4 regions of the Peribacillus sp. NPDC058075 genome follow, and region 4 is predicted to be linked to each of the others. Evidence: riboswitches for the same ligand, from Rfam matches in the RefSeq annotation. Region 4 holds a riboswitch; each other region holds the start of a gene.

Region 1 (6,006 bases), 130 kb from region 4:
TAAGGATGATATTGTCCGGGCTTTTGAGTATACAAAGGGAAAATTTGTTGTATTGGAAGACAATGAACTGGAGCAACTGAAAAAACAAAACGAAGAAAAAGCCGTGGAAATCGTGGATTTCGTTAAAATTGAAGAAATAGATCCCATTTATTTCAATCGGAGTTACTACATGTCCCCTAATGACGGAGGGATAAAAGCTTATTCCCTTTTGAGGCAGGCCCTCAAGGAATCGAATAAGGTAGGATTAGCGAAAATCATCATTCGCTCTAAAGAACAAATGGCGGTAATCCGAGTCGTTGATAATACCTTGGTGATGGAAACGATTCATTATCCGGATGAAGTCCGTTCCACAGCGGATGTTCCGAATATCCCAGCTAATGATACCATTGTAAAAAAAGAAATCGATACTGCCGTATTATTGATAGATCAATTAACGACTACTTTCGATCCGACAAAATACACGGATGACTATCGAACCGCGTTGCTAGAATTGATTGAATCAAAGAAAACGGGACAGACGACGATTACATCCAAAACAAAAGAACCAGTTTCCAACAATGTAACCGATTTAATGGAGGCATTACAGGCATCCATTGACCGTACGAAACATGATGAACCGGAAAAGAAAAAGACGACCCGAAAGAAAGCGGCGCCGAAAAAAAAGAAACAAGCTTAAACAGGAAGCTGAGCGGAAGACATATGGTGTCGCTCGGCTTTCTGCTTGTTTTAGAAAGGAATCAGGAATTTTATAAGGGAGTGAAAGTGACTTTACATGGAAGGATTTGTATAGAAAGGAAAGTGCAAATAGGTAAGCGAATCACGATTTAAGGGTATGGATGGAATAAAAGAAAATAAATGGATGGAAATGGAGGCAAAAAAATTCGCTCCCTAAAGAGCGACAATGAGGAATTCAATCGTGAAAATCAACATATAGGCGAACGGTTGTAGTTTTCGACTATATATTGTGTTCATATTCTACCATATTTAATTCTGAAATAGCAACTAAATTACTGAAACTAACCTATGAATTTTTCTGGAAATCAATGATATTTTGTCCATTTAACGGATTATGTGGCTTTTTCACTTCAAATACTTTTAAAAAGCTACAGAATAAATGGATTTTTAGTATAATTTATACATATAGGATGATATAAATTAAATAGGAATGGAAGATGCAAATGGAAAATGGAAAAATCAAATCACTTCATGCCGGAAAGCCGAAACAGGAAATTTTTTCGAATGTCGATATCTTTTCAGCCATGGATAAACAAGTACATGATCATGTGACAGTGACTAAATCAGGCATAAATGGTGATGGGATAGGTAATGTAGAGTTCCATGGAGGTCCTGATCGGGCTTTGTGCTTTTACCCCTTTGAGCATTATTCATTATGGAATGAAAAATTCTCTAAAAAGCTTGATATCCCAGCATTCGGTGAAAATTTAACCGTAGAGGGGATGAGGGAAGAAGACACGTATATCGGCGATATATATCAAATAGGCGAAGTGATTGTGCAAATTAACCAGGGGAGGATACCTTGTTCGACCATTTCCCACTTTAATCAAGAACCTAAGTTTTTGGAACTTGTGCTGAAAACGAGTTTCACTGGTTATTTTGCAAGAGTACTTCAAGAAGGAACGATAAATAAGCAAAACGAAATCGTGCTAATAGATCGTTTGCAAGAAAAAATTTCAGTTCATTATGCAACAGAGGTAATCCTACATAAACGAGATGACCTGGAAGGCGCTAAGGCTTTACTTACTCTAGACTCGTTAGCGGAAGACTGGAAACAAAGAATCTTGAAGAGGGTTAAACCCGCAAAAGATTGAATCATTTTTGCAAAAGTGAAAAAAATGTCGATCAGGTATTGAAATTGACAGATTATTAATGTAAATTAAATATAATCTAATTTTGAAATCTTGTGAAAATTATATAAATGGATCTTATCGAGAGAGGTGGAGGGACTGGCCCGAAGAAACCTCAGCAACCAGCTTAGGCAAAGGTGCTAAATCCAGCAAGCAGAGCTTGATAGATGAGGAGAATGTTTCAAAAAACCTTCTTCTTTGAGAAGGTTTTTTTTTCTTTTCTCTCATACTCATAAAATACGACAAAAACAGGACTGTTTTTGAGAGAGGGTGTAATGATGAATTTTCGTAAAGAAGTGAAAGAAAGAATGTTGGTTGGGGAAGGGGCAATGGGGACCTTATTGTACTCAAATGGCATCGATCAATGTTATGAGGAATTAAACTGCACGAATCCAAATCAAATAGAGTCCATCCACCGTGCCTATCTGGAAGCTGGTGCAGATATCCTTCAATCAAATACATACGGAGCTAATTTCAACAAATTGAAACGGTATGGTCTTGAAGATGAAGTTAACAGAATCAACCGCCAGGGAGTCATTCTAGCTAAAAAAGCGGCAAAAGGAAAGGCGTATGTCTTCGGTACCATAGGGGCACAGCGGAGTATCAGGAAATCGGATTTAAGCATGGAAGAGATTAAACGGGGTTTTCGTGAACAGCTATACAGTCTGTTGATGGAAAACCCGGATGGAATTCTCTTGGAAACCTTTTATGACCTGGAAGAGCTGGAAACCGTCCTGCAAATCGTGAAAAATGAAACTGGACTGCCGATCATCGCAAATGTTTCGATGCATGAACTGGGTAATCTTCAAAATGGAATCCATTTAAATGAAGCCTTTCAAAAACTCGAGCAACTGGGTGCCGATGTTGTTGGGGTGAATTGCCGTCTTGGTCCACATCATATGATCCGTGCCTTGGAAGAAGTGAGTTTGCCGAAGGAAGCATCGATTGCCATATACCCTAATGCCAGCCTTCCTGATTATGTGGATGGAAGGCTCGTCTATAAAGCCGTGCCGGAATACTTTGGGTCAAGTGCCTTGGAACTTCGTGAGCAAGGTGCTTCTATCATAGGCGGGTGCTGTGGAACGACTCCACTGCATATCCAAGCTGTAAAGAATGCGATCGGAAGTTTTGCTCCTGTAAAAGAGAAAGTTACGAAATCCCGCGAAATAGAAATAATTGAAGTGAACGATAGAGAATTGGAGCTTCCACTGTACGAAAAGGCTAAAACGGAAAGGACGATCCTAGTTGAACTTGATCCACCGAAAAAACTGGGAATAGAGAGTTTCATGACCGGTGCTGAGGTTTTGAAAAAAGCAGGGGTCGATTCCATTACATTGGCGGATAATTCACTTGCCTCACCAAGGATATCGAATGATGCATTGGCTAACTTACTTAAGAACCAATTGAATATTAATCCGATGGTGCATATAACATGCCGGGATCGAAATTTGATTGGCCTCCAGTCACATTTAATGGGTCTGCAGACGGTAGGGCTGAATGAATTATTGATCATCACCGGAGATCCTTCAAAAATAGGGGACTTTCCGGGTGCCACCTCGGTTTATGATTTATCTTCCTTTGACCTTATAAGCATGGTCAAACAATTTAATGAAGGTCTTTCCTATTCCGGACAAAGTTTGGGTCAACGGGCAAATTTTAAAATTGCGGCAGCGTTTAATCCTAATGTGAAATATCTGGATAAAGCCGTACTGAGAATGGAAAAGAAGATTTCCTGCGGTGCTCAATCATTTTTGACACAGCCAATTTATTCAGTGGAGCAAATCGAAGAAGTACATGAAGCTACAAAACATTTAGAAACTCCGATTTTCATCGGTATCATGCCTTTGACAAGCACCCGGAACGCAGAATTCATCCATAATGAGATCCCTGGCATTAAATTGCCTGATAACGTAAGAAGGGCCATGGCTTTAGCGGGGGATGACCCTGTAAAGTCAAGGATTGAAGGGGTCAATATCGCGCGGGAACTGGTGGACGCGGCAAGGGAAAAATTCAAGGGCATATATTTAATCACTCCGTTCCTTCGCTATGAAATGACGGCGGAACTTACGAAATATATTAGAAAAGTCGATAGTAAACAGACATCAGAGGTGGCAGTACATGAATAAAAAAGCGATTCAAGATCAGTTAAATTCTAAGATTCTCCTGCTTGATGGGGCGATGGGAACCATGCTTCAGGCGGAGAATTTGACAGCAGACGATTTTGGCGGTGAACAATTCGAGGGCTGCAATGAATATTTATCACTGACGCAACCGGAAATCATCCAATCCATTCATGAAAAATATTTAGCGGCGGGCGCAGATATCATTGAAACCAATACCTTTGGAGCGACCAGCATCGTTCTTGATGAATACCAAATAAGCACGATTGCCTACAAGCTAAATAAAATTTCAGCTGAGCTTGCCGTTAAAGCTTGTGAAAAGTATTCCAATGAGGAATGGCCAAGGTATGTAGCCGGATCGATGGGCCCCACTACAAAAACGCTTTCCGTAACGGGCGGAACGACTTTTGATATTTTAACCGATTCTTATGAAGAACAGGCACTGGGTCTCTTGGATGGCGGTGTAGACTTGCTGTTGGTGGAAACCTGTCAGGATATGCTTAATGTCAAGGCTGCCTTTTCTGGAATCAAAGCAGCATTTGCAAAAACAGGAAAAGATGTGCCTGTCATCATATCAGGAACAATAGAACCGATGGGCACGACACTTGCTGGCCAGTCCATAGAAGCTTTTTATTTATCGGTTGAACATATGAAGCCTGTTGCTGTCGGCCTTAATTGTGCAACAGGGCCGGAATTCATGATAGACCATATCAGGACACTTGCAGATATATCGAATAGCGCCATCAGTTGTTATCCGAATGCCGGGCTCCCTGATGAAGAAGGACACTATCATGAGTCACCAACTTCCCTGGCAGAGAAAATGAAGCAATTTGCCGATAAGGGATGGATCAATATCATTGGCGGATGTTGTGGTACGACGCCAGAGCATATTAAAGAACTTTCCAGGGTTCTCGAAGGCATGAAGCCCCGTACAATTACGGAAACTGCCCATGGTCATGCCGTATCAGGCATAGAACCGCTCATTTACGATGATTCAATGCGTCCTTTATTCGTAGGTGAAAGGACGAATGTTATCGGTTCCCGAAAATTCAAGGAGCTGATACGCGGCAAGCATTATGAGCCAGCAGCAGAAATTGCACGTTCCCAGGTGAAAAAAGGCGCCCATGTCATTGATATCTGTCTTGCTGACCCTGATGGGGATGAGCTTGGCGATATGAAGGAATTCGTGCAAGAGGTCGTCAAAAAAGTGAAGGTCCCATTGGTCATCGATACTACGGATGAAGCCGTACTTGAACAAGCATTAAAACATTCACAAGGAAAATCGATCATTAATTCCATAAACCTTGAAGATGGTGAAGAGCGCTTTGAAAAAATAGTACCCTTAGTCCATCAATATGGTGCTGCCGTTGTCGTAGGAACCATTGATGAAATTGGGATGGCCGTCGATGCTGAACGGAAATTGGAAGTGGCAACACGGTCAGTGGATCTGCTCGTCAATAAGTACGGTCTAAACAAAAGTGACATCATCTTTGATCCGCTTGTATTTCCTGTAGGAACAGGAGATGAACAATATATCGGATCTGCTTTAGAGACGGTGAATGGAATAAAGGCGATTAAAGAAAAGTTTCCAGAATGCCTAACGATACTTGGCATTTCTAACGTTTCTTTCGGTCTGCCAGCGAGGGGAAGGGAAATATTAAATGCAGTTTTCCTTTACCATTGTACAAAAGCGGGACTCGATTATGCCATCGTCAATACAGAAAAACTTGAGCGTTTCGCTCTGATACCGGAAGAGGAAGTGAAATTGGCTGAGGCACTCCTGTTTGAGACTTCAACTGAAACTTTAGCGATTTTTACCGAATTTTATCGTGGAAAAAAAGCGGAGAAGAAAGATAATGGTGTGGTCCTGCCTTTGGACGAACGTCTAGGTAACTATATTATCGAAGGAACGAAAGAAGGATTGGTTGATGATTTAAATAAAGCGATTGAGCGCGGTGACACCCCATTGGAAATCATCAATGGACCATTGATGGATGGCATGAGTGAGGTGGGTCGGTTGT
Region 2 (6,006 bases), on a different contig from region 4:
GAACTTACACACTTGAACCAATTTATGTACCCGGTTACTTTCTGGGCACCGGTGATCAAGTCGAACGAGTTGCTTAAAAACGCAGGCTGATTCAAATAAAAAACTGCCGAAGGTCCAACCTCGGCAGTTTTTTATTTATCCTGAAGTATGTACTGATCAAACGACATACCCTAATATTTTTAAACGGTTTTCAACAAAACTCAGCGCATATTGAAATACATCATCACGTTCTGGTTCATTGAAGATTTCATGATATAGCTTCGGCCATTCCTTATATTGCTTTTCACTGGCCAAGTTATAATTAAACCACTCACGAACCGCCTTCTTGTTCACGACTCGGTCATCTCCGCCCTGCATGACCAAAAGCGGCACATCCTGAAATTCAGGAATCTCTTCAAAAGCATCCTTCATGGCCTGTGCAAGCTCGCGATACCAGCGAACCGAAACCTTTGTGATATATAATGTATCGTTTCTATCAGATTCACGGATTTCCGCACTTCTCGTCGCCATTTCAGGTGTCAATCCAGATTCAACCCTGAACTTAGGCATCACGATGTTCAAACCATGCGAGATGGTTGTCAGGACCTTCGGCGGCTTCGTCATGAGGCCCAGGCATGGAGAAGAAAGAATCACCCCTGCAATGTCCCATTCCTCTTCCTGAAGAAGGCGTATCGAAATCAAACCGCCCATGCTATGTCCAAGTAAAAAGACCGGCAACGAATATTCGTAAGCCTCTTCTATCCAGCTTTTCACTTCGTCCAAATACTCATCAAAGGAATCGATATGTCCCCGGTAGGCGCGAGTTGTCATACCCTGCCCGGGAAGGTCGCCCATGACGACATGGTATCCAGCCGAAAGCCACATTTGTGTTACCCACTTATAACGACCGTGATGTTCCATTGCCCCATGAATGATGACAATGACGCCCTTTGCGTCTCCTTCTGTCTCCCATTTCCACATTCGAAATCCCCCTTTCACTTTTCACTTGTTGTGTACGATCCATGATAGTTAAAATAATATATATAAATTATAACCATATTCGTGATTTTCGACAAAAAAGAAATCTAACAAGTTGTACATTGCTATTATAAATAGCCAAGTGTATTTGCATACGGTATATTAAAATAATACATAAAAACATTCACTTCGGAAAGGAAATGATTGAAAATGATTATTTATCCGTATAAAGGCAAAGAACCTGAAATCGCCGAAAGCGCTTATATCGCTGAGAATGCTGTCGTGACAGGTGACGTCAAAATTGGCGACGAAACATCCATTTGGTTCAATTCCGTCATTCGCGGTGATGTATCCCCAACCATCATCGGGAAAAAAGTCAGTATACAGGATAACAGCGTCCTGCACCAAAGCCCAAATAATCCATTGATCATCGAGGATGAAGTAACCATTGGCCATCAGGTCATTTTACATAGCTGTAAAATCCGTAGAGGAGCTTTGATCGGCATGGGATCGATTGTACTTGATGAAGCCGAAATCGGCGAAGGAGCCTTCATCGGTGCCGGCAGCCTCGTTCCCCAAGGTAAAATCATTCCACCGAACATGCTGGCATTCGGACGCCCAGCTAAAGTCATTCGCGAAATCAACGAAGAAGATCGCCAGGATATGGAACGCATCGTTCGCGAATATGCCGAAAAAGGACAATACTATAAAACGGCGGAACGAATAAAGTGAATTGACTGAAAGTTACGAGTATTGTACTCAAACTCACGAGTATTTGCTACAAACTCACGAGTAAATCGCTCTAACTCACGAGTAAACTACTCTGACTCACGAGTAAACCGTTCTAATCCACGAGTAAATCGCTCTAATTCACGTGTAAACTGCTCTTACTCACAAGTAAAGCTACAAACTCACGAGTAGTTGACCCAAACAAACTGTAAACGACCCTGACTCACGCGTATTGCACGTAAGTTGAATTTCTTAGGGATTTCTTGAATTATTCCCGCTGACGGCAAAATTAATCCACAAAAAATAAGGTGCCCCGCAAATTGCGGGACACCTTATTTATATGATTTACGCTTGTGCTTTTAATGTTTCTGCTTTGTCCGTGCGTTCCCATGGAAGATCGACATCTGTACGGCCAAAGTGTCCGTAGGCAGCTGTTTGTTTGTAGATCGGGCGACGAAGGTCAAGCATTTTGATGATGCCAGCTGGACGAAGGTCGAAGTTGGCGCGAACTAGGTCAACAAGGACTTCTTCGCTAACTGTACCAGTTCCGAACGTATCAATTGAAATCGATACAGGCTCTGCCACACCAATTGCGTATGCCAATTGAACTTCCGCTTTGTCGGCAAGGCCTGCTGCCACGATGTTTTTCGCAACGTAACGAGCAGCGTAGGCAGCAGAACGGTCAACTTTAGTAGCATCCTTACCAGAGAATGCACCGCCGCCATGACGAGCGTATCCGCCGTAAGTATCAACGATGATTTTACGTCCAGTAAGACCAGCATCCCCTTGAGGTCCGCCAATAACGAAACGGCCAGTAGGGTTGATGAAGTATTTAGTTTGAGCATCGATCAATTCAGCTGGAACGACTGCTTTAATCACATGTTCTTTTAAATCGGCTTGAATTTGTTCAAGTGTAATTTCTGCATCATGCTGTGTAGAGATAACGATCGTATCTACACGTACAGGACGGTTATTCTCATCATATTCCACTGTTACCTGTGTTTTACCATCAGGGCGCAGGTAAGCAAGAGTTTCATCTTTACGAACTTGAGCCAAGCGGAATGAAAGTTTATGTGCCAATGAAATCGGAAGCGGCATAAGCTCTTCTGTTTCATTGCAAGCAAATCCGAACATAAGACCTTGGTCTCCTGCACCGATTGCATCGATTTCTTCCTCAGACATGTTTCCTTCACGAGCTTCCAATGCTTTATCGACACCAGCTGCGATATCGGCAGACTGCTCATCAATGGAACTCAACACGGCACAAGTTTCAGCATCGAAACCGTATTTCGCACGTGTATAGCCAATTCCTTTAATCGTATCACGAACGATACGCGGAATATCCACGTAAGCGGACGTTGTAATTTCACCAGCAACAAGTACAAGTCCTGTTGTTACACTAGTTTCACACGCAACACGTGCATTTGCATCCTTAGCTAGGATAGCATCTAAAATGGAATCTGAAATCTGATCACAAATTTTGTCCGGATGGCCCTCTGTAACAGATTCAGAAGTAAATAGACGTTTCTTTGACATCATATTTCCTCCTTGGAAGTTAGTATGTTGTAGGCATAAGCCTGATTTTTACGGAACTCGTTTCCCTCATTAGTTTCAACTATAGACACAGAATTACTTATAAAAAACACAAAAACCTTCCCTGGCAAATGAGGAAAGGTTTAAAATTCTGTCTTCTATCCTTTCACTCTTATCGTTCAAGGGTTTTTTACCTTGCTCAGGTTAGCACCATCACCACTATTCCTTGAAGACCTTCGCTTTATTTTCGGCGATTGATCTTGGAGTCAAGTTCAAAATGGCAGGTTGCTGGGTTTCAAAGGGCCTGTCCCTCCACCAACTCGGGATAAGAGAATCCGTACAATTTAAGATAATATCGTATCTGATTGGAATTTGTCAATGCTTTTCTAAAAAGAACATTTCCGCCCAGTATGGCGTTCATCTGAAAAACATGTTGATACAGCGCCTTACAATGCAAAATACGAATAGAAATGCTGGGAATTTCCATTAATAATAAGTATTAAGCAGATGAAAAACGACTTCAACAATGGAAATTATTGCTTACTTACTTCCTATTAAAATAAATTGATTTCATTAAAGTATATGTGATAATCCTGACTCGGTTCCTGCCGGAATAAAATGATTAACGCGACCATCTGAAAATAATCACAAATTAGAAGAAATAGTATAGACTATTCAAATGAATGTGTTATACTAATTGTAATCTAAAAACTTAAACAAAGGAAGGTACCTCATATATGAATTCTGTAGATGTTTCTAATGAGTTACACCAGTTATTAACAGGAAACAATGTGCAAACTCAACTTTCAGTTCCTCAATTGGTCGAAAAAGTATTAAGCAGAAATGAAGGCGTTTTAACATCAACCGGTGCAGTAAAAGCTGAAACTGGCAAATATACTGGTCGTTCACCTAAAGATAAATTTATCGTGGAAGAAGCATCCGTTAAAGATAAAATCGATTGGGGTTCAGTGAACCAGCCAATTTCCGAAGATGTATTCAATAAACTATATAATAAAGTAGTTGACTACCTAAAAGCAAAAGAAGAGATTTTTGTTTTTAAAGGTTTCGCTGGTGCAGACGAATCATCTCGTCTTCCAATCCGTGTTGTTAATGAATATGCTTGGCATAACCTTTTCGCCCATACTTTGTTCATCCGTCCAAATGAAGAGGAACTAAGAGGTCACGAAGCTGAATTCACAATCCTTTCTGCGCCTAACTTCAAAGCAGACCCAGAAGTGGACGGAACCACTTCCGAAACTTTCATCATCGTTTCATTTGAACGCCGTACCATCCTGATCGGCGGAACGGAATATGCAGGAGAAATGAAAAAATCGATCTTCTCGATCATGAACTACTTACTTCCAGAGGCTGGAATCCTTCCAATGCATTGCTCTGCTAACGTAGGACGTGAAGGGGACGTCGCTTTATTCTTTGGACTGTCCGGTACTGGCAAAACAACTTTATCAGCAGACACTAGCCGTAAGCTGATTGGCGATGACGAGCATGGCTGGTCTTCTAACGGCGTATTCAACATCGAAGGCGGCTGCTATGCGAAAACGATCAATCTTTCACGTGAGAAAGAACCACAAATTTTCGATGCAATCCGTTTCGGTGCCGTATTGGAAAATGTTGTTGTTGATCCGGATACACGTGAAGCGAACTATGATGACAGTTCATTGACTGAAAACACTCGTGCTGCTTACCAAATGCAAGCGATCGATAATATCGTGAACCCAAGTATTGCAGGACATCCAAATACAATCATTTTCTTAACAGCTGATGCTTCAGGCGTTCTGCCTCCAATCAGCAAGCTTTCCAAAGAACAGGCAATGTTCCACTTCCTAAGCGGATACACTAGTAAATTGGCTGGTACTGAAAGAGGTGTAACTTCGCCGGAAGCTACATTCTCCACTTGCTTCGGTTCACCATTCTTACCGCTTCCAGCTCAACGCTATGCTGAGATGCTTGGTGATAAAATTGACGAGCACAATGCAAAGGTATACCTTGTCAACACTGGCTGGACTGGCGGAGCATACGGAACTGGAAGCCGTATGAAACTTGCTTACACTCGTGCAATGGTACAAGCGGCACTTGAAGGTGAATTAGCGAACATCGAAACGATCAAAGATGATATCTTCGGCTTGGATATCCCGCTTCATGTTCCTGGTGTTCCTGATGAAGTGCTTCAACCAATCAAGACTTGGGCAGATCCTGCCGCTTATAAAGAAGCAGCGACGGACCTTGCCGCACAATTCCGTGCTAACTTCAAGAAATTCGGCAGCGTTCCAAGTGAAATCGAAGAACTTGGCGGACCAACAGCTTAATAAATTGTACACAAAAGGACCAAGCTCTTGCTTGGTCCTTTCAGTTTGTCAAAAAAGCGGATTGGACTTGGTTCCCTCATGGTTTACTTTTTGAATGGATTCCTCAGAAATTTGCTACACTCCTGCCACTGGCTAACCAAGAACCCGCTAGATACATTAGCGAGAGACTTGGCAGACAACAGTCGGCGGAAATGAAGCGGATATCATGCGTGGACCTTAAAAATAAATGCTTCGGAGTCCGAATAGTGAGGTGTAGATTAAATTTGTGAACGGTCGAATAATGTGCCGGATAGGTCGATTTACTGCGTCAACGGTCGAATAGTGTGCCCTGTAGGTCGATTAACCGCGTCTTAGGTCAATAAGTACGGTTTAGGTAGAATAACGGCTGCAACGGCCTAATATATGGCTAGCCAAGCCCCTCCAGATTGTTTGGCGGGGCTTGGCGGAAGTGAGCAGATTTCTG
Region 3 (6,006 bases), 1.7 Mb from region 4:
TGCACTCAACATATTTTCGTTTAATATCGATGTAATGATATGCTCTGAATCCCATTCATGCCCAGATATCTCGATAAGGGGATAGCGATTCGGTAAAACGACCTGCTGGATTTCTTGAACGGTCAGCCCTTGAGAATTCAGGCGTAAAATTTCGCCTTGGAGGTTTTCCAGATAATCCAGTTTTTTTCGAAACATTTCCTTCCCTTCAGGGACATGCCCAGCATGGCAGCAAAACACTTCCCCGAAGTCATATTGCAGTAATCTTTTTATTGAATCGATGATGACCGGAACAGACTCTTCCCGTAAGACAAGCTTTGTCTTTGGTGTTACGAAAAGGTCTCCTGAAAAGAGCATGCCATTACTGTGATTCAAATACACCATATGGTCCTTCGCATGGCCGGGGGTAAAAATCGGCTCCCACGTTTGGGTGCGCGAATGAATGGCCTCCCCTAGCGGCTCAGCTTTAAAGGCGTCTCTCTTTCCCCAGAAAATTTTGCGATATTCAGGATATTCAGCATCCCTTGCACAAACTTCAACCGACATCGGGTGAATGAAAAGCGGGACCTTTTTATGTTCCTGTATCCAGGCAGCGCCCCCCGTATGGTCTTCATGATAGTGAGTCAGGGCCACTGAGTCGAAGTCTGCGGACTCATAGAACGGAATAAGCTCTTTCAATAAAATCTCTGCTCCAGTATCTATCAATAGGCCATCCGTTAAAAAAACATTAACACTCATTCCCGCCTTGTTCCCGCCAGGAGTCCCGTGCACACAAACCACATCATTTATCGTCTTAATCTCTATCACTCAATTTCCTCCCCATCATTGTACAAAAATAGTTTCATCTTCCTTTTTTTAACTTTACTATAATAAATGTAGTACCACTTTACCTTTTTGACAAGGAAATACTGGAATAATTAACCTGGATGAAAATGCTGGATTCTTGTATAATAGCCCTTTTTTAACAGACCTTACAAAACTTTAATAATAAAAATCACCCCAAAAACTTCAAAAACGATTGACATTGTGAGATTTTACAAATAATATAGATTATATTAAAAAACTTGAAATATTCTAAAATAATAATTTACTTATCAAGAGTGACGGAGGGATCAGGCCCTGTGATGTCCGGCAACCGCCCTTAGGGAACGGTGCCACTTCCTGCAGAATGATTGCATTCTGAAAGATAAGACGAGATATAATTTCGCTGCCTCTTTCTGAATGATAGGGGCAGTTTTTTAATGTTTAAGGGGGAAAGCTCATGATTGAAATCCGTTCAGTCCGAAAGGAATACGTCTCGAAGAAAAACCGAGTTATCGGAGTGGATAACGTATCTTTAACCATTCAAACTGGTGAAGTGTATGGAATTGTCGGCTACAGTGGAGCTGGAAAAAGCTCATTACTCCGCTGCTTGAATTTGCTTGAACGTCCGACAAGTGGAAATATCATCATCGACGGCATTGATTTAACCTCTTTATCAAGTAAAGAGCTTCGTAAACAACGTCAAAAAATCGGAATGATATTCCAACACTTTTCACTGGTCAGTTCAAAAACCGTTTATGAAAATGTTGCTTTCGCCTTAAAGGCCGCGCATCGATCGAAGGATGCAATCAGTTTACGTGTATTGGAATTGTTGGAAATCGTAGGGCTCAGCGATAAGAAAGATGTCTATCCGGCGCAGCTTAGCGGTGGACAGAAGCAACGGGTAGGCATAGCCCGTGCCTTAGCAAATGACCCCACTGTACTATTATGTGATGAAGCGACTTCAGCACTTGATCCAACAACTACAAAAGCGATTTTACAATTATTGAAAAAGATAAGCAGTAAGCTTGGCATCACCATCGTGTTGATTACACATGAAATGGAAGTGGTCAAAGAACTATGCCACCGTGTCGCCGTCATGCAGGATGGCCGTGTAATTGAAGAAGGTCCCGTTTATGAAATATTTTCACAGCCCAAGCAGGAGTTAACGAAGCAATTCATTAGCAGTGTTCTGGATTTCGCACTCCCTCCGCACTTGATTGAAGAAAGTAAAGGTACGATCATTCAAATTCAATTCGAAGGGCAAACCGCTGGTGAGTCGATCCTTTCGGATACTCTCCAATCCCATTCAGTAAAGGGTAATATTTTACACGGTAAAATTGAGTATATCCAGGATGTCCCTTTAGGCATTTTAATCATCGAGTTAATAGGCGATGCAGCTCAAATTCATTCGGCATTGCAATATATAAAAAATCGTTCCAGTTCTGTGGAGGTGTTAAAACATGTCACTGCTTGATTCCATCGTCAATATTTTACCTGATCTTAATAAAGCCTTTCTTGAAACGATTTATATGGTCGGCGTTTCCCTTGCAGTAGCCCTGCTGATCGGTTTACCGCTTGGAGTATTGCTGTTTACCACAACAAGGAATTTATTTTTTGAAAATAGTATCGTGAATCGCTCTCTAGGATTCGCAGTCAATATTGTCCGTTCAATCCCTTTCATCATTCTCTTGGTTGCCCTCCTTCCTTTAACGGATCTTCTAACTGGATCGACGATAGGGCCGAGAGCGGCTACTGTTTCCCTGTCGGTGTCCGCAATACCTTTTTTTGCAAGAATCGTTGAAACGGCATTACGTGAAATAGACAGAGGAGTGATTGAAGCTGCAATTGCCGTAGGAGCCACTCCATGGATGATCATTAAGGATGTACTTCTCCCAGAGGCAAAACCGGGTATCATTCAAGGACTGACATTAACGACCATTTCGCTTATCGGTTACTCAGCAATGGCAGGGACAATCGGCGGAGGCGGAATTGGCGACCTGGCCATCCGGTACGGTTATTACCGTTATGACAACACAGTCATGATCACGACGATCGTCGTGCTGATCTGCCTTGTTCAAATCATTCAAATGGTTGGTGACAAGGCCTCATACATAGTTAACAAACGATAGTGATCCATCATTTTTCAATGATTCAATACATTTCATTACTCAGGAGGAATTTTAAATGAAGAAAATAGCTTCGTTATTATCAGTCTGTGCACTTGCCCTTGGCTTGGCAGCATGCGGGAGCGATGATGCATCCCCAAAAACTGAAGACAAAAAGGAATTGAAGATCGGGGCGACTACCGGGCCCTATGCCGATATGGTTAAAGAGGCCATAAAACCAGGTCTGGAAGATCTCGGTTACAAAATAGAGATCGTCGAATTCACCGACTATATCCAGCCGAATAAGTCCCTTGGCAACCATTCGATCGACGCCAACCTCTTCCAGCATAAGGTGTACATGGATAACTTCGCTAAAGAAAATGATTTAAAGCTTACCGACCTTATCATAGTTCCAACAGCACCAATGGGCATATATTCGAACAAGTATAAATCATTGAAAGAAATTAAAGACGGTACATCCCTTGCAGTGCCCAATGATCCGGTTAACCTCGCACGTGCACTTAAAGTGCTGGTGGATGAAGGGCTGATTGAAGTCGATCCAGATGTCGACCCTTTAAAAATATCTGAAAAGGATGTAACGAAAAATCCAAAAAACATTCAACTCAAACCATTGGAATCCGCTCAATTGCCCCGGGCAACAGACAGTGTTGACCTATCAGCGGTCCCTGGCAACTTCGCTCTTGCAGCGAAAATGGACCTACAGGATGCCATTGTTTTAGAAAAAATGCCTGATATATATCGAAACGTTGTTACAGTGAATACAAAAGATGTGGACTCCCAATTTGCAAAGGATATTAAATCAGTTGTGGAATCCGACCAGTTCGAAAAAGTCATCGATGACAAATTTGCCGGATTCGGAAAACCAGACTGGATGAATTGATCAAATAATCGTGGCCTGCTCCCCCTTATTGGGAGCAGGCCTTTCAATAAGGACAAAGTAGCGGCCGCGACGGAAAAACTTGAAATCCTTACAAACCTCGCAAGCAGATTCGTGGACTAAAAAAGCGATGGGGTTTTTAGTACATCGCTTTTTTAATTCCTTCAAGTTGTTCGTTTAAATCATCCTTTTCACCAAGCACACTTAGTATTTCAATATAATAAAAGAAGGTTTCAACCTACTGTCTGTTTCCATAGTCCAAGGAGATCACTTTCATGTTGTCTGTGAATGCCAGCTTTTCTATCGGCAGATTCCGTACGGCACTTTTCCCAATTCCATATATCTTCGAGAGTTTCTGATAAGGGACGGAATGTTAGTCCATTATTGATGGCTTTACCGTTATCGACAGCCGAAAATCCATTCAAAGGTTCCTTTCCTCCTGGTAAAGGGAATTCTTCCGGTATCCATAAAGGCATTTCTCCTCACGGCTCTACTTTATTGTCATTTAAAAATTTTTCAGATACCCATGTAAAATCAGCATTACTTCTTGTTACCTTTTTGCAGCCTTCAAGTAATTGCCCCATAGTCAGTGTGTAATCTGGGCCAACGGCATTATACGTACCTGTCATGCTTTTTTCTATCATTTGGATGATCCATTGGGCCAAGTCCCTTGCATCGATAACTTGGATTGGACGTCCAGAGCGACCAGGAGATAAAATTTCTCCCCCTTCCGCTATCCTTTTAAGCCAGTACGGCAATCGGTCAGTGTAATCATATGGACCCACTATTTGCCCGGCGCGAATTGAAAGGACTTTCCCCGGCAATTCTTTTTCAGCTGCATTTTCGCATAATGATTTTAACAGTCCATAATATTCACCGTATATCGGTCCAGCAGTTCCGCGGGTGATCACTTCTGCTTTGCTTTATCTTCATTTAGTGTGTGAACTTCTCCATTTTCATCAATTCCTGGCTCGGTCGGATCACTATAAACGGAGATGCTTGAAATATATGTATAATGTTTAACTTGATTAAGCAATCTGCAAGATTTCGATACAGTTCGAGGGATAAATCCTGATGTGTCAATGACTGCATCCCACTGTCTCCCTTTCAACATTTCCAAATCCCCGTCGCGGTCCCCTTTTAACTGTTCTATTCCGGGAAAGACATAAGGGTCGCTTCCACGATTAAAAAGTGTGACATCATGCCCTTTCCCTATCGCAGCTTTTGCTAAATACCGGCCTAAAAACCGTGTACCGCCCAATATTAAAATGTTCATAAGATCTCCTCCTCTTTAACGATATTCCATAAAGCATACGCAGTACCTTACCTATCATTAGTAATACTTGCAACTTTTCTTTGATTTTCCCTTTTGGAAAAACTAGCAATATCCTAATCTTTTGAACTTTATTCTTTTTCGCTATAATGATATGGAAAGGGAGAAAGAAGGTGGAACCGATGCTTGAAAATCTTAAACAAAAATTCCCGAACGCTCTTACCAATAAAAAGGATACTGATGATATTTCTGAATATGTTTGGTTTGAAGACTCCAGAAGTATACTTGGCATTCCCCGTTCAGAAATCACAGCCGAGGAAATTCGTTTATTGGAGCTGCTTTTTGCTCCTTCCATAAACCCAAATAACCTCCATGCACATCCAGATTCATCATGGAAAAATTTTTTATCCGAACCGAATGCACCAATGCCTTTAACGAGCTGGGAGAATGTTCGATTCCTTCATTTCAAGCTGACTCATGCTGATTTTTCCAACTCCGATTTTGAAGAGGCCTTCCTCGCTTTCGTTCCATCTGACGCAGCTATTATCTGGGAAAGTGAAACGGCAGGAGTCTTAATTGAAACGGACAAGGATGAACCATTATCAAATAAAGAACTAATCGCCATTTCTTCCACGCTTGAAAGTGATTTTTATGTAAAGACCCGTATGTTCACGGGGCGCTTTCACCCTGTAAATCAAGACCTTCACCATCACTGGGCCCTGGAGAAAAGATGTTTTGATTTGGCACAGGTGCATCTGCCGGATCTAAAGGTGACGGATTTGGCAGACATCATCCCCCATTCATTAATAAATGATCCATCCTTTACGAATTCAAAGTGGTATATCAATGAAATTCTTGGCAAGACCAAGCAGGATACTGAGCTTATCAAAACAGTTAAAACGTATATCGAGTGTAATTCCAATGCCACC
Region 4 (6,006 bases):
TTCAGTTCAACGGAAAGAAGGAATTTCGAAGGACACGGCCCGAAATGCAATTCAAACAGGTGAATTCGTTGTTCATATCACTGATGAAGATAATGTTGCTGATGCAAATCGAACGGCCAAGGAACTCCCGTCTGACGAAAGTGAATTGGGTCTTACCAATTTCACACAGGCTGTTAGTGATAAGGTGTCGGTACCAGGATTGCAAGAAGCGAAGGTACGCTTTGAATGCACATTGGAGCATGCGATACCATTGGCAGGTTCCAAGAATAAACCTGGTTGTGATTTATTGATAGGGAAAATAGTCTGCTATCATATAGAGCAGGAGATTTACCATAAAGGCCGAATTGACCAGAATGGGCTAAAACCTGTAGCAAGATTAGCGGGTCATACTTATACAAAACTAGGGGAATTATTTGACATAGAACGACCTTAAGGAATATGAAAGAAAAATGGCGTCATCTTTTAAGGTGTCGTCATTTTTTTCGTTAGCATTATCTGCAATTCTAATACTTTAAGCGACTGTTCCAAAAACAAGTTCATATCTATGCCAAAGGTGCGATGTTCGTTTGGACTTTAAAGGAATTCTTTACAAATCGAAACAAAACTTGACAATTTTTTCATAGATTGATAAAGTTATAAAAAAATAATTTCTTATCCAGAGAGGTGGAGGGACTGGCCCTATGAAACCTCAGCAACAGGTCTGCAATGACACTGTGCTAATTCCCGGGGGTGAAACCTTGATAGATAAGACCGTACGTGTTTATTTGTCAGTAACGCACTCTTTTTTAGAGTGCGTTTTCGTTTTTTCTGGATGCAGGATAAAGGAGAGTAAGAATGGAGAACAAAAGGAAGCATGAATTTCAAAGGGAAATGCAGGCACGGCATATAATAATGCTATCGCTTGGCGGGGTGATTGGAACAGGTTTATTCTTAAGTTCGGGTTATACGATTCAACAGGCTGGCCCATTCGGCACCATCCTCTCGTATCTGATTGGGGCATTAGTGGTTTATCTAGTCATGCTATGTCTAGGTGAACTGGCAGTACATATGCCCGAGACAGGTGCGTTTCATAGCTACTCAGCTAAATACATAGGTCCTGGGACAGGGTATACAGTAGCCTGGTTGTATTGGCTAACGTGGACTGTTGCACTAGGTTCGGAATTCACGGCTGCAGGATTGTTGATGCAGAGATGGTTTCCATCAATCAATGTCTGGATATGGAGTGCACTATTTGCCATTTTGGTCTTGGCATTAAATGCGTGGACCGTTAAATTTTTCGCTGAATCCGAATTCTGGTTTGCGTCTATAAAGGTATTTGCCATTGTGATTTTTATTATTTTGGGAGCAGCGGCAATGCTGGGTTTTATTCCAATCATTCATTCACAATCCGCTCCGTTATTCTCCAATTTTACAAGTGAAGGTTTATTTCCGAATGGTGCTTTTGCCATTCTAATGACGATGCTTGCGGTGAATTTCGCATTCTCTGGAACTGAATTAATCGGAATTGCAGCTGGAGAAACTGTGAATCCTGAAAAAACGATACCAAAGGCAATCCGTATGACTTTATGGAGATTGATTATCTTTTTTGTAGGAACCATCGTTGTCTTATCCGCATTATTGCCTATTTCGGATGCAAGCGTATTAGAAAGCCCCTTTGTGGCAGTTCTTGAACGAATTGGTGTGCCGTATGCAGCGGATATTATGAACTTTGTCATATTAACTGCCATTTTGTCTGCTGCAAACTCGGGACTGTATGCATCATCCAGAATGCTTTGGTCACTTGCAGATAAGGAAACTATATCACCAATATTTGCAAAATTGACAAAACGGGGAGTTCCGATACATGCAGTCCTTTTCAGTATGTTGGGCGGCAGCTTAGCCCTGTTCTCGAGTATTATTGCACCGGATACTGTTTACATAGTGCTTGTATCCATTTCTGGACTTGCCGTGGTGGTAGTTTGGATGAGTATTAGCGTGTCACAGTTTCTATTTCGCAGACGATATATAAACGAAGGAAATTCAGTAAATGACTTGGCTTATCGAACGCCATTTTATCCACTCGTGCCAATCGTTTCTTTTATCCTATGCCTGGCTTCTTGCATAGGAATTGCATTTGATCCTACACAACGAATTGCACTATATTGTGGCATTCCATTTATTTTGTTGTGCTATGGAAGTTATTATGTGACAAAAACCATAAAGAAAAGAGGAGTAGATCATGAACAATAAAACTAACCCAATTGACGCTATTTTACGAGATCATTCTGTCATGATTTTGGACGGAGCTTTAGCTACAGAGCTAGAGAGGCATGGATGTGATTTGGACGACCCGCTCTGGTCTGCACGTGTATTACTGGAAAATCCAGATGTGATTTATCAAGTGCATTCTGACTACTTTCGTGCTGGAGCTGACTGTGCGATTACGGCTAGCTACCAAGCCACCGTTGAAGGTTTCGCCCTCCGTGGAATACAAGAAAAAGAGGCTTTGGAGCTAATCCGTAAAACGGTTTTACTCGCAAGAAAAGCAAGAGATAATTTTTGGAAGGAAGAAAATCAAATGCTTAGGCCTAAGCCATTGGTTGCTGCATCTGTTGGCCCTTATGGGGCTTATCTTGCAGATGGTTCAGAGTATGTAGGAAACTATGGTGTATCGGATGAAACTTTAACTGCATTTCATCGCTCACGAATATCAGCGTTGATTGAAGCAGGAGCTGACCTTTTAGCGTTTGAAACGATTCCTTCCCTGCAAGAAGCAAAAGTATTATATTCGTTATTGAAGGATTATCCAGAAGTGTATGCTTGGCTATCCTTTTCTTTGAAAAATGAAAAAGCGATAAGTGACGGTACATTACTCGAGGAGTGTACAAGATTGTTTGGGGACAGTGAGCAAATTGCAGCAATCGGCATCAACTGTGCGCCAGTATCATGTATCACGGAAGCTATCCAGGTGTTGCGTGCAAACACGGATAAACCAATCATTGTTTATCCGAATTCAGGTGAAGCATATAATCCAGAAACTAAAACATGGCATGGTCAAGAATCATGTAACAGGCTCGACCTGAAATCTGAAGAATGGCACCATGCAGGGGCGCGTTTAATTGGAGGGTGCTGCAGAACGGCACCGCATCATATTGAAGATATTTCAAGAAAGTGGCGACCTTCCGTGGCGGTATCCTCCTAGCCCTTGTTCTGTTATAAACTGTTATAAGGTATGTAGGCAGTATATTGACCATAACTAAAAAGAACAGGAAGCGTCATAATCAGGCGGTTCCTGTTCTTTTTGAGCTCATTATCCAAATTCGAGTTATCTGACTACTATTTCTTAGGCTAAAATGAAACCGCTCCAAAAACAGTTAGGAGAAATTAAATCATATTATTTCTGTGCTTGGGAAAACTAAACAAACAATGAATAGAAAGGAGAGAAATGAGTATGAGTCGTGGTAAAAATTTTAATCACAAAGAAAAAGGCCATCCTGGAAATTTACCTAATAATAGAATAAGCGAAGAGAAGGAACACAGCCGGCAGTATGAACAAATCGAAGATATAGTCACACATGAAGCTTTTAAAAATCGGGAAAAAGAAGACGAGATGCCTTAATATATTGATATTTCATGTATATACGGGGGGAAAACCATGAGCTTTAGCTATGGTTTTTCTTTCTTTCTTTCATTACTAATGAATCAAAAGGGAAACAGATATCTATCATACCTTGTTGAAAAGGAGGTAAGCTAAATAATAAGCCGACTTTCTTCTATATAAATAATTAAAACTTAAATTTCTCATTTCGGGGATCATTAGTTTGAAGTCACTAAGTACCGTTAGTAAGTATACTCTGCCTGCATTGTCATTCAGAAATTAATTAAGGGTAACGTCTAAAAAGGGCGAACTTAATTAATCAGAAACGAATTATCCTAACTGGTTAAAACCTGAGAATTTTACAGATGTTACCATGCGCATCGTGAATATTATAAAAATCTGAAGAAGTCCGGTTCGTTCCCCATATAAAGTCCAATGCCCAATTTCTGCTATGTTTCGTTTTGTTTATCGCGATTTATTTCCACTTCTCGTTTTGCTCTAATAAAAGCGATAAATTGAATCATCTCCTCTTCAGATAGAGAGATTCCATCAACGGCTAGCTTCATATTTGGTAAATCCGTTAATTCCATGACTTGCATTGATGCTGTGGTAATATCTTTAGCTGGATGATCTGTTCGGCCTAGAATGTAATCAGTGGATGTATCATATAGGCCTGCCAATAAATTAACCGTTTCTAATGAAGGGCGGCGGTGGCCCGACTCATAACCTGCATAGGTACTCTTGGCGATTCCAAGTCTGTCAGCGGTATATTGCAAAGACCATCTTTTGGCCTTCCTTAATGTAGTCAATCTATTTAAAATCATCATTCTTATTACTCTCCTTTTATATAAATCCATTATAACATCATTTTGGAAGAAGTGTACGCGTAATGAATAATATTAGCTTGATTTCATTATGAAACATGACTATAATAACATGTGGTGTACGCGTAACATGTACATTTGCAGCGAAACATCCTTTTCTGAAATGATAAGAATGATTGTGAAACAGGGAGGCAATATAGGGGGTAGTATAATGGAGAAGTTGAAGTCGAAAATCAAGAAGTTGATGTTGATTACTACAGGTGGTACAATTGCATCGTTAGAAGGAAAAAATGGACTAGTTCCAGAGATGAGAGCTGACGAAATTTTAGGTCACCTACCGGGATTGGATTTACTTTGCAAGATTGATAGTAAGCCTTTGATGAATATTGATAGTACAAATATGCAGCCGGAAGATTGGTCAGAAATGGCACAATCCATCCATGAACACTACCATGATTACGATGGCTTTGTGATTACCCATGGAACAGATACAATGGCTTACACTTCAGCTGCGCTCTCATATATGTTACAAGATTTAGGGAAACCAATTGTCATTACAGGTTCTCAGATCCCAATTGCCTTTAAAAAGACAGATGCCAAAAGAAATATCTCTGATGCGATCCGGTTTGCGTGTGAAGATATTGGAGGAGTATATGTTGTTTTTGACGGTAGAGTCATACAGGGAACGAGAGCCATTAAATTGAGAACGAAAAGCTATGATTCGTTTGAAAGTATTAACTATCCTTATATTGCTACCATATTCAAAGATAAAATTGAGTATCTAAAGCCAGTTCATCCACCAAAGCATAAGGAAGTTAAGTTAGATGCTTCCCTATGTACAGATGTTGCTTTGGTTAAGCTGCATCCCGGTATTAAGCCTGAATTCTTTGATTTCCTGAAAAATCAATGTCGGGGAATCGTAATTGAAAGTTATGGAAGCGGTGGTATTCCCTTTCAAGGAAGAAATATTTTAGACAAATTGAATGAGTTAGTACAATGTGGAATATCCGTTGTCATTACTACCCAATGTTTAGAAGAAGGGGAAGATATGGATATTTACGAAGTGGGACGAAAAGTGAACAAGAATGTCATCATTCGTTCCAGAAATATGAATACAGAAGCCATCATTCCTAAGTTGATGTGGATTTTAGCCAAGACACGGGATCCTAAAAAAGTGAAGGAAATGATGGAAACACCGATTGCAGAGGACATCACATTCTAGAACAAACAAAGGGGCAAGAGGAAATGTTGATAGAAGAAAGAACATACCGTATCGAGAAAGACTTTCTTGGGGAAAAGGAAATTCAGGCAGATGTTTATTATGGAATTCAAACTCTACGAGCTGTAGAGAATTTTCCGATTACCGGTTACAAAGTCAATGAAGAAATGATACGTTCACTAGCGATGATTAAAAAAGCAGCCGCTTTAGCAAATATGGATACCAAACGGTTATATGATGGTATTGGAAGCGCTATCGTCGAGGCTTCTGAAGAAGTGATTGATGGAAAGTGGCATGAATATTTCATCGTTGACCCAATTCAAGGAGGCGCGGGGACATCGATGAATATGAACATTAATGAAATCGTTGCCAACCGTGCGTTAGAA

The links. Region 4 has a riboswitch for S-adenosylmethionine ahead of mmuP (S-methylmethionine permease). Riboswitches for the same ligand answer to the same signal wherever they lie in the genome.
Region 1: it holds a riboswitch for S-adenosylmethionine, as region 4 does, so the genes downstream of both, ACFVS1_RS07135 (bifunctional homocysteine S-methyltransferase/methylenetetrahydrofolate reductase) here and mmuP (S-methylmethionine permease) in region 4, are expected to answer to the same signal.
Region 2: it holds a riboswitch for S-adenosylmethionine, as region 4 does, so the genes downstream of both, metK (methionine adenosyltransferase) here and mmuP (S-methylmethionine permease) in region 4, are expected to answer to the same signal.
Region 3: it holds a riboswitch for S-adenosylmethionine, as region 4 does, so the genes downstream of both, ACFVS1_RS16175 (methionine ABC transporter ATP-binding protein) here and mmuP (S-methylmethionine permease) in region 4, are expected to answer to the same signal.

Annotation. Positions count from the first base shown of each region.
Region 1 is NZ_JBHVSL010000001.1:1,405,921-1,411,926, forward strand. It holds gene ku (non-homologous end joining protein Ku) at 1-676, shown strand, start outside; gene ACFVS1_RS07130 (MOSC domain-containing protein) at 1,179-1,829, shown strand; SAM riboswitch class I at 1,941-2,039, shown strand; gene ACFVS1_RS07135 (bifunctional homocysteine S-methyltransferase/methylenetetrahydrofolate reductase) at 2,144-3,991, shown strand; gene metH (methionine synthase) at 3,984-6,006, shown strand, end outside.
Region 2 is NZ_JBHVSL010000005.1:130,990-136,995, forward strand. It holds gene ACFVS1_RS24055 (hypothetical protein) at 1-90, shown strand, start outside; gene ACFVS1_RS24060 (alpha/beta hydrolase) at 157-960, opposite strand; gene ACFVS1_RS24065 (gamma carbonic anhydrase) at 1,171-1,689, shown strand; gene metK (methionine adenosyltransferase) at 2,032-3,225, opposite strand; SAM riboswitch class I at 3,389-3,551, opposite strand; gene pckA (phosphoenolpyruvate carboxykinase (ATP)) at 3,957-5,543, shown strand; gene ACFVS1_RS24080 (hypothetical protein) at 5,913-6,006, opposite strand, start outside.
Region 3 is NZ_JBHVSL010000001.1:3,253,349-3,259,354, forward strand. It holds gene ACFVS1_RS16170 (MBL fold metallo-hydrolase) at 1-804, opposite strand, end outside; SAM riboswitch class I at 1,086-1,190, shown strand; gene ACFVS1_RS16175 (methionine ABC transporter ATP-binding protein) at 1,259-2,275, shown strand; gene ACFVS1_RS16180 (methionine ABC transporter permease) at 2,262-2,930, shown strand; gene ACFVS1_RS16185 (MetQ/NlpA family ABC transporter substrate-binding protein) at 2,986-3,807, shown strand; gene ACFVS1_RS16190 (hypothetical protein) at 4,038-4,229, opposite strand; gene ACFVS1_RS16195 (NAD-dependent epimerase/dehydratase family protein) at 4,287-4,715, opposite strand; gene ACFVS1_RS16200 (NAD-dependent epimerase/dehydratase family protein) at 4,712-5,080, opposite strand; gene ACFVS1_RS16205 (PucR family transcriptional regulator) at 5,260-6,006, shown strand, end outside.
Region 4 is NZ_JBHVSL010000001.1:1,533,939-1,539,944, forward strand. It holds gene ACFVS1_RS07725 (flavin reductase family protein) at 1-433, shown strand, start outside; SAM riboswitch class I at 649-751, shown strand; gene mmuP (S-methylmethionine permease) at 835-2,229, shown strand; gene mmuM (homocysteine S-methyltransferase) at 2,219-3,181, shown strand; gene ACFVS1_RS07740 (hypothetical protein) at 3,431-3,598, shown strand; gene ACFVS1_RS07745 (helix-turn-helix domain-containing protein) at 4,027-4,401, opposite strand; gene ACFVS1_RS07750 (asparaginase) at 4,634-5,623, shown strand; gene aspA (aspartate ammonia-lyase) at 5,647-6,006, shown strand, end outside.